Regions from separate parts of the Streptomyces sp. NPDC055140 genome, predicted to be linked through region 1. Evidence: riboswitches for the same ligand, from Rfam matches in the RefSeq annotation. Region 1 holds a riboswitch; the other holds the start of a gene.
The links. Region 1 has a riboswitch for thiamine pyrophosphate ahead of ACWFR4_RS21555 (purine-cytosine permease family protein). Riboswitches for the same ligand answer to the same signal wherever they lie in the genome.

Region 2: it holds a riboswitch for thiamine pyrophosphate, as region 1 does, so the genes downstream of both, thiO (glycine oxidase ThiO) here and ACWFR4_RS21555 (purine-cytosine permease family protein) in region 1, are expected to answer to the same signal.

The regions. Positions count from the first base shown of each region.
Region 1 is NZ_JBSGTG010000010.1:284,492-289,379, forward strand. It holds gene ACWFR4_RS21545 (potassium channel family protein) at 1-834, opposite strand, end outside; gene thiD (bifunctional hydroxymethylpyrimidine kinase/phosphomethylpyrimidine kinase) at 933-1,778, opposite strand; gene ACWFR4_RS21555 (purine-cytosine permease family protein) at 1,775-3,214, opposite strand; TPP riboswitch at 3,207-3,301, opposite strand; gene ACWFR4_RS21560 (serine hydrolase domain-containing protein) at 3,509-4,654, shown strand; gene ACWFR4_RS21565 (MFS transporter) at 4,713-4,888, opposite strand, start outside.
Region 2 is NZ_JBSGTG010000001.1:392,190-397,077, reverse strand. It holds gene pknB (Stk1 family PASTA domain-containing Ser/Thr kinase) at 1-540, opposite strand, end outside; gene ACWFR4_RS01870 (thiazole synthase) at 635-1,429, opposite strand; gene thiS (sulfur carrier protein ThiS) at 1,434-1,649, opposite strand; gene thiO (glycine oxidase ThiO) at 1,646-2,830, opposite strand; TPP riboswitch at 2,828-2,941, opposite strand; gene ACWFR4_RS01855 (hypothetical protein) at 3,002-3,346, shown strand; gene ACWFR4_RS01850 (NAD(P)/FAD-dependent oxidoreductase) at 3,463-4,698, shown strand; gene ACWFR4_RS01845 (Rv2175c family DNA-binding protein) at 4,773-4,888, shown strand, end outside.

The DNA of each region.
Region 1 (4,888 bases):
GGGGGAGACGGCTTCCAGGACCACCGTGCCGCGCCCGGTGGCCGCGGCGACCGTGCGTTCGTCGGGCAGCAGCAGTGGGCCCTCCGCGCCGCCGACGTCCGAACCCTCGGCGCCCGCCGGGTCGTTGGCGGTCGCGGACAGCAGGGCGAGGGTGCACAGGCCGGGGTCGGCGACCTCGCCCCGGCCCGGCGGGGTGCGCTCCACGGCGCGCAGCAGGAGCCCATCGGCCTGGACGACCTTGCTGGTACCGGCGACGGCGGTGGCCGCGAGCGCCGGTGCTGCGGTGTCGGCGTCGGACAGGACGGTCGTCGTGGTGTCCAGTGCCTCGGGGTCGACGCCGGGGGCGGAGAGCGCGGCTGCCTGATCGAGGAGGTGTTCCAGGTGCTGGCCGAGCTTGCGGTTGTAGAGCCGGATGACCAGGCGCAGCTGGGGGTTGAGGCGGCGGGCGGCCAGGGCGGCCCGGATGTTGGTCTCGTCGTCGCCGTGGACGAGGGCCAGCGCGGCGGCGTCGGCCACGCCCGCCTCGGCCAGCGCCTCCTCGTCGAGTTCCGGTGCCTCCATGACGCGTGGCGGCGGAACGCTGTCGTCGGCCGCGGCGGACACCGTACGGTTCACGACCGCCTGCATCCGCGAGAGCAGGGTGGCCGCCCGCGTCCTTCCGGCGGGACCGGCACCCTGTCTGGTGACGCGGACGGCGGGCACGACGACCGTGACCCGCTCGCCGTACACGGCGCGCAGTTCGGCGGCGAGCCGCTCGGCGAGCGCGTCACCACCGCACACGATCATGTGGCCGGTCGGCGGGGCCTGTTGAGGCTGGCGGGGCAGGGTGGTCATGGGAACAGTCAAGTGGACGGGAGCGCCGGAACGCACACCGGGCCCTGATTGTGTGCAGGTGGGCGTGTTGCGCGTGCGTCAGGTGGCCCCGGCGGCTCTCAGTCCGTGCGTCCCGCAGCCTTGGACCGGTCGCCCGGCAGGCGCCACCCGTGGTCGACCGGGCCGATGCCCGATCCCAGCGCGAACCCGGCGGCGATCGCCCCCGTGACGTACTCCTTCGCCAGACGGACGGACTCCGGCACGGGCAGGCCGTGGGCGAGACCCACGGCGATGGCCGACGCCAGGGTGCATCCGGTGCCGTGCGTATGCCGGTTGTCGTGGCGGGGAGCGCGCAGCCAGTGCTCCTCCGTGCCGTCGGTGAGCAGGTCCACGGCCGCCCCGGGCAGATGGCCGCCCTTGACGACCACCCAGCGCGGGCCGAACGACAGGAGCCGTGCCGCGGCCCGGCGCATGCCCGCGTCGTCCGTGACGGCGAGGCCGGTCAGTTGTGCCACCTCGTCCAGGTTCGGCGTGGCCACCGTCGCGACCGGCAGCAGCTTGGTGCGCACCGCGTCCAGCGCGTCCTCGGCGAGCAGCGGATCGCCGTGCTTGGAGACGCTCACCGGGTCCACGACCACGGGGGCGTCCGTACCGGCGAGCAGTTCGGCCACCGCCTCGACGAGCACCGGCGACGAGAGCATTCCGGTCTTGACCGCCTGGACGCCGATGTCGTCCACGACGCTGCGGTACTGCGTGCGCACCGCGTCGACGGGGAGTTCCCACGCTCCCTGGACACCCAGGGAGTTCTGCGCGGTGACGGCAGTCAGGACGCTCATGCCGTGGGCGCCGAGCGCCAGCATCGTCTTGAGGTCGGCCTGGATCCCGGCGCCACCGCCCGAGTCCGAACCGGCGACGGTCAGGACGCGGGGCGGCGCGACGCGTCCGGTGCTCGCGGGCACGGTCATGTGCGGGCCCCCTCGTGCGGTGCGGTCTGGGCGTCAGCGGTCGGGCGGCGCAGCCTGAGGGGCGCGTACACGACGAGTGCGGCGACGAAGGCCACGTAGTACGCGAGGTCGGCGCCGTGCAGGGCCTTTGCGACCGGGCCCACGTACAGGCCGCTGTCCATGAACGGGACCGCGGCGGCGAAGGCGGCGACGAAGGCGAGGAGCCCGGGCCACCAGGGCTGCGGCCGGGCGCTCTCGGCGGCCAGGTCGACCGGCGCGCCGCCCCGGGCCCTGGCGCGCGCGAACCAGTCGACGGCCACGACCGCGACGAAGCCGGGGATCCAGTAGCCGACGAACAGCAGCACGTTCTGGAAGCGGGCCGCGGTGTCGGCGGCGTGCATCCACAGCACCAGCGGGAAGCCGAGCACTGCGGCGAGCGCCGCCGCGAGCGGCCGCGGGACCCGGACGCCGATCGTCTGCAGGGCCAGCGAGCCGCTGTAGTCGTTCATGGCGTTGCTGCACAGGGCCGCGAGCGCCACGGCGAGCAGCCCGAAGGAGCCGAGAACGCCGCCGCCGAGCAGCTCGTCGACCCCGCGCGCGGTCTGGTCGGTGAACACGGAGGCGCCCCACAGGCCGAGCGCCTGGACGACGACGAAGGAGACGGTGACGCCGAGGAGCGTGAACCAGAACATGCGCTTACGGGATGTGGCGGCCGGAAGGTAGCGGCTGAAGTCGCTGGCGTAGGGGGCCCAGGACAGGGACAGACTGAGCGCGATCGTGCTGGTGAGGATGAACGCGCCGGCCCGGTCGGCACCGTGCGCGGCCCCGGTGGTGACCGGATGGACACCGTCGAGGAGCTTGACGGCCAGGACCACGAACGCGGCGGCCAGTACGAAGGTCATCAGCTTCTGGAGGCGGTGGACGGCCTCGTAGCCGAGCACGCCGAGGGCGCCCTGCGCCAGCATCATCACGAGCACGCCGACCCAGAACGGCCAGCCGCACAGCCGGGCGAGCGCGTCACCGCCGAACAGGCCGATCAGGGCGTCCCAGGCGACCGACGACAGCCACTGCAGGGCGCCGGGCACCGCGACGGCCCGGCCGAACGCGAGCCGCGCCAGCGGAAGCTGGCCGGCGCCGGTCGCGCTGCCCCACGTACCGAGGTACGCGGTGGGCACGGCGCCGACGAGGGTGCCGATGACGACGGCGGCCAGCGCGGTGGCGAAGTCCAGGCCGAGTGCGATGCCGACGGTGCCGGTGAAGACGCCGGTCATGGTCAGGTTCGGGGCGAACCACACAGTGAACAGGCGCCCGGCGCCGCCGTAGCGGTGGCTCTCGGGGACCGGCGCGATACCGCGCGCCTCGACCCGCAGGTCACCGGGCGCGGCGGGCATCCGCCCGTCGAAGACTGAGCGCGGTCCGGTGGTCCCGGTGCTGCTCGGGGCATGGGGCAACGACATTGGCTGACATCCCTCCGCCAGTGCTAACTGGTTCAGGTTCGACGGGTGTGATCTCAGCCCTCGTGCGGGGCACCCCGTGTCCGGTACGTCGGCAAGGGTAGCTTCCCTGTCCGAGGAGGCAACCCCGGGGGAGGGGCGGCGTCCGCTGCGTGGACGGCGCACACCCCGCCGCGCGTAATTCGTTCGAGGTGTGCGGCGCACCCCCGTACCGTGATCGATTCGAAGATCGCGGACGGTACGGGCACATGTAACCGGCGGCTCCGCGACCCCAGGGACACGCGGAGGACGGACACGATGGAGCAGTGCCACGGTGGGGCCGACGAACGGTTCGGGGTCGTAGCCGACGTGTTCGCGCGGAACTTCACGGAGTTCCCCGAACTCGGCGCCGCCGTCACGGTGTTCGCCGAGGGACGCAAGGTCGTCGACCTGTGGGGCGGCGTCGCGGACGAGCGGACCGGGCGTGCCTGGGAACAGGACACCGCCGTCCCCGTCTTCTCCGTGGCCAAGGGCCTGGTGAGCGTCAGCGCGCATCTCCTCGCTCAGGAGGGGCGGCTCGACCTCGACGCCCCGGTCGGCCGGTACTGGCCCGAGTTCGCACAGCACGGCAAGGAGACCGTCACTACGCGCATGGTGCTCGGGCACCGGGCGGGGGTTCCCGCCCTCGACGCGGTGCTGTCCTTCGAGGAGATCGCCGGGTGGACGCCGGTGATCCGCGCGATCGAGGAGCAAAAGCCGCTGTGGGAGCCCGGCACAGCGTACGAGTACCACGGCCATGTCCTCGGCTTCCTCGTCGGCGAGGTGATCCGGCGCATCACCGGCCTCACCCCGGGCGCGTACTTCCGCCGTGCGGTCGGTGACCCGCTCGGGCTGCGGGCCTGGATCGGCCTGCCCGCCGACGAGTCGGAACGCGTGGCCCGGCTCGCCGAGGCCGAGGGGCGCCCCGGTATGCCCGGGCCCGAGCATCTGCTCACGCGCATCGTGACGATGAACGGCGCGCTGGCCTTCCCGGGCCTCGACGAGTCACACGGCTGGAACGACCCCGAGCTGCACGCCATGGAACTCCCCGGGGCCGGCGCCGTCGCCTCCGCGAGCGGCCTCGCCGGGCTCTACGCGGCGGCCGTCACCGGGATCGGGGGCCGCGAACGGCTGCTGACGGCGGACACCGTGACCGACGCCCTGCGTGAGCTGTCCGCCGGCGAGGGGTGGCTCGGCTTCGACGCCGGTGCGCGCTGGGGGTCCGGCTTCCTGCTCGACTCACCGTCGTTCCGCCCGATGCTCGGCGCCCGCAGCTTCGGGAACGACGGCGCCGGAGGCCAATTCGCCTTCGGCGACGACGAGTTCGGGGTCGGCTTCGCCTACGTGGCCAACCGCATGATCGGCCACGGCGACGCCCGCGCCAACCGCCTGATCGCGGCTGTACGCGAGTGCCTCGGCGCGTGATGCCGTAGTGGTGGGGGCGTCCTGTCGTCCCCACCGCGTCCCGTCGCCCGCACCGCGTTCAGACCTTCGTACGCCCCTGGGGCGTGGCCGACGTGTCGGGCGCGTGGGCGACCACGGGCCCGCCCTCGACGAGCCGCCGGATCCCCGGCGTGGCGACGGCCGCGATGACCATGGCGGCGACCAGGAACCACAGGCCGCCCACGGCCGACCCCGTGCGGTCGACGACCACGCCGA
Region 2 (4,888 bases), on a different contig from region 1:
GACGGTGCCGAGGACGGAGCCCGTCGTGTTGGTGATGGTGTCCACGGCCCGTACGAGGCCGAAGTCCGCCACCTTCACGCGGCCGTCGTCCCCTATGAGGACGTTCTCCGGCTTCATGTCGCGGTGCACGAATCCCGCGCGGTGCGCGGCGCCGAGCGCGGCGAGGACCGGCTCCAGGATGTCGAGTGCGGCGCGCGGCCGCAGTGCCCCGCGGTCCCTCAGGACGTCCCGCAGGGTGCAGCCCGCGACGTACTCCATCGCCAGATAGACGTACTGGCCGTCCGCGCCCTGGTCGAAGACCCCGACCACATTCGGGTGGGAGAGCCGGGCGACGGACTTGGCCTCGCGGATGAAGCGCTCGACGAACGAGACATCGGCGGCGAGGGCCGGGTGCATCACCTTGAGCGCGAGCACGCGGTCGAGGCGGGTGTCCACGGCCCTGTAGACCGTGGCCATCCCGCCGACCGCGATGCGTGCGTCGACGCGGTACCGGCCGTCGAGCACCTGCCCGACGAGAGGGTCCTGAAGGGTCGTGTCCACGCAGGTGAGTGTACGAGCCGCCGCCGACACCCGGCTCCGCAGTCGTCCGCAGACGGCCGTACTGCAGCAGAGCTGTGACCGTGCCGTACGGCCCTCAGAACGCGGGCCGCTCCGGGTCGAGCCTGGCCATCCCGGACACGGGCGACGAGGCCTCGGCGAAGTGCCTGCGGGGGATACGGCCTGCCCGGAACGCCAGCCGCCCCGCCTCGACCGCGTGCCGCATGCCCTCCGCCATCAGGGTCGGCTCCTGCGCGCGGGTGACCGCCGAGGCGAGCATCACACCGGCGCACCCCAGCTCCATCGCGAGCGCCGCGTCGGACGCCGTCCCGGCGCCCGCGTCCAGGATCACCGGCACGCGCGCGTGCTCGGTGATCAGCTGGAAGTTGTGCGGGTTGCGGATGCCGAGCCCGGAGCCGATGGGGGAACCGAGCGGCATGACCGCGGCACAGCCCACGTCCTCCAGCTTCCGCGCGAGCACCGGGTCGTCGTTCGTGTACGGCAGCACGGTGAAGCCGTCGTCGACGAGGATCTCCGCCGCGTCCAGGAGCTCGATCGGGTCGGGCAGCAGGGTGCGCTCGTCCGCGATGACCTCCAGCTTGACCAGGTCGGTGCCGAGCGCCTCGCGCGCGAGGCGGGCGGTCAGAACGGCCTCACCGGCGGTGAAACAGCCCGCCGTGTTCGGCAGCACCTGGATCCCCAGCTTCTCCAGGACGGAGAGCACGGAGCCCTGCACGCTCGCGTCCACGCGCCGCATCGCGACGGTCGTCAGCTCCGTGCCGGACGCGACGAGAGAGCGTTCCAGGACGTCGAGGCTGGGCGCCCCGCCCGTGCCCATGATCAGCCGGGACGAGAAGGACGTACCGCCGATGACCAAGGAGTCGTCAGCCATGGGATCAGCCTCCCTGGACCGCGGTGAGGACCTCGACGCGGTCCCCGTCCGTGAGTGCGGTGACGGCCCACTGGGTGCGCGGGACGACGGTTTCGTTGAGTGCGGCGGCGACACCGGACGGCGCGCTGGTCAGCGCGGAGACGAGGACGTCGAGCGTGGTGCCCGGGGCGACCTGGCGGCCCTCGCCGTTCACGGATACGTGGGTGACGGACACGGTCATACGGACTGCTCCACAGAGACGGGTGCGGGGACGGCGTCGAAGCGCCGAGGGGTGAAGGGGCGGGCCACTTCGGGGAGTGCGCCGGTGGCGAGCGCGTGGGCCATGGAGTCGCCGGTGACCGGCGTGAGCAGCACACCGTTGCGGTAGTGGCCGGTGGCGAGCAGCAGGCCCGGCAGTGCGGTCGGGCCGAGGATCGGGGCGTTGTCGGGGGAGCAGGGGCGCAGGCCCGCGCGGGTCTCCGTGAGCGGCAGTTCCGTGATGCCGGGCACCAGCTCGTGGGCGTCGCGCAGCAGCTCGTAGACGCCGCCCGCGGTGACCGTCGTGTCCCAGCCGAGCTCCTCGCTGGTGGCCCCGACGACGAGCTCGCCGTTGACCCGGGGCACCAGGTAGAGGTTGCCGCCGCGCACGACGGCGCGCACGGTGCGGCTCAGGAACGGCGCGTACACCTTCGGCACGGTCAGGCGCAGCACCTGCCCCTTCACCGGGCGCACCGGCGGCAGCACGTCGTCCGGGACCCCGGCGAGCCTGCCGCTGAGGCTGCCGCCGGCGAGGACGACCTGGTCGGCGTCGAGCCCGGTGCCGTCGGCGAGTACCACGCCGCGCGCGCCCTCGCGGACGACTGTCAGCCGCTCGGCCCACCGCCGGTGGAACCGCACCCCGGACAGCTCGCAGGCCGCGACAAGGGCTTTCGCGAGGCGTCTCGGGTCGATCTGGTGGTCACCGTCGACGCGCAGGCCGCCCCGCACGGACGGGGCCAGCATCGGCTCGAGGCGCCGGCACTCACGGCCCGACAGCCACTCCGAGTCCAGGCCCGACTTGCGCTGGAGGGCGTGCAGTTCCCGAAGGTGTGCGCGGTCGTCCGAGTCGAGCGCGACGGCGAGGGTGCCGCACGCGCGGTAGCCGAGGTCGAGCCCGGTGGCCTCGGAGAGCTCGGCCGCGAACGCCGGATAGCGGCGCGCGGACTCCACGTTGAGGCCGAGGAGGGTCTGTTCGGCCTCTCCGTAGTGCAGTTCGGTGACGGCGGCGAGCATCCCGGCCGCCACCTGAGCGGCCCCGCCGCCCGGTTCGGGGTCCACGACCGCGGTGCGCAGCCCGCGCTGCGCGGCCCGCCACGCGGTGACGAGACCGATGATCCCGCCGCCCACGATCAGGACGTCGGAGCCTTCTGAAGTACGCGACATGGGCGTCCAGCCCCTCCCTTCGCCGGCATGACCCGGATCAGGTTCGTACGGTCGGAGGCCGTCCCAGCCTCCCTCTCAGCCCGGTACGTCCGGGCTCCCGCGAGTGCTTTACGGTGGCCACCCTAACCCCCTGAACCACTGCCCCGACGCCCAGTAAGGGAGCCCGCCCGCATGGCCCGCTCGCTCGACGGACTCGTCCTCGCCCCGGTCGCCGACCAGGCTCCAGGTCAGGTGGGTACGCGGACGCGGTTCACGTACCACGAGGAGGACGGCCGGATCTGGGCCGAGTACGCGGGCGGGGACGTGGTGCGCGGCCACCTCGTGGGCACCCGTGAGGGCGACCGGATCGACTTCAGGTACGTGCAGCTGAAGACGGACGCGACGACCTCCTCCGGGCACTGTGTCTCGCTCGTCGTGGACCTTCCCGACGGGCGGGTGCGGCTGGACGAGACGTGGGAGTGGGAGTCGCAGGCGGGCAGCGGGACGAGCGTCGTCGAAGAGGTCCACGGCGCCTGACCGCGGGAGCGCGGGCGGCCGGAGCGGTCAAACCGGCGGCCGGTGTGGAAGACGTCACGGGACCGGTGTGACGCGGCCCGCTGACTGACTGAACGTCAGGTGCATATGGTGATCCGGTGAGCGAGCAGACCCAGAACCAGGCACCGGCGCCCCAGGCAGGGCGGCACGTCGTCATCGTCGGCGCCGGGATGGCGGGGGTCCAGACCGCCGTGGCCCTGCGCGAACAGGGCTTCACCGGCGCCGTCACGCTGATCGGCGCCGAACCCCACCAGCCGTACGACCGGCCCCCGCTGTCCAAGGCCGTCCTGCTCGGCAAGGCCGAGGGGTCCGCCTTCGACGTCGACTTCGAAGCACTCGACATCACGCTCGAACTGGGCCGCGAGGTCACCGGCGTACGCCCCGCCGAGCACACCCTCGACACCGCCACCGGACCCGCCCCCTACGACGTCCTCGTCCTCGCGACCGGCGCCGAACCCATCAGGCTGCCCGGCACGGAGGACATCCCGGGCGTCCATCTGCTGCGCACGCTCGACGACGCCGAACGTCTGCGCCCCGTCCTCGCCGCGCAGCGCGACATCGTCGTCGTGGGCGCGGGCTGGATCGGCGCCGAGTTCGCCACCGCGGCCCGCGAGGCCGGATGCGCGGTCACCGTCGTCGAGGCGGCCGAGCGGCCGCTTGCCGGGGCGCTGCCCGAGGAGGTCGCCGCTCCCATGGCCGCCTGGTACGCGGACGCCGGGGCGGAACTGCGCACCCACGCGCGTGTGGAGCACGTCGAACCCGGTGCCGTCCTCCTCGACGACGGCACCCGGGTGCCCGCCGGAGCCGTAGTCGTCGGCATCGGGGCCCGCCCCGCCACCGGCTGGCTCACCGGCTCCGGCATCACGCTCGGCGCCCACCGCGAGGTCGTGGCGGACGACCGCCTGCGCACCTCCGAGCCCGATGTGTACGCGGTCGGTGACTGCTCGTCCTTCCCTTCGGGCCGGTACGGCGAGCGCCTGATGGTCCACCACTGGGACAACGCGCTCCAGGGCCCCCGCACGGTCGCCGCCAACATCATCGGCGAGACCCCGGCGACGTACGACCCGGTGCCGTACTTCTGGTCGGAGCAGTTCGGCCGCTTCGTGCAGTACGCCGGGCATCACGCGGCCGCCGACACCACCGTGTGGCGCGGCGACCCGCAGGGCGCGTCCTGGAGCGTGTGCTGGCTGCGCGAGAGCCGTCTCGTCGGCGTCCTCGCCGTGGGCCGCCCGCGCGACCTGGCGCAAGGGCGCAAGCTCATCGAGTCGGGCGCCCTGCTGGACCCGCAGGTCATCAGCGACCCGGCCCGTCCCCTGAAGGCCGCCGTCGTGTAACGGCCCCGCGCGGGCGAGGGGCCTTTTGCGCGGCCGCGTTTCCCACTGTCAGTCCGGGATGGCACGCTTGTCCTGTGACCGAGATTGACGCAAAGATCGATGCTCTCGTCCCCGAGTGGCTCACCCTCCCCGACATTGCCGAGCAGTTCGGCGTGGAGGTGACGCGCGTGCGGCAACTGGTGAAGGAAGG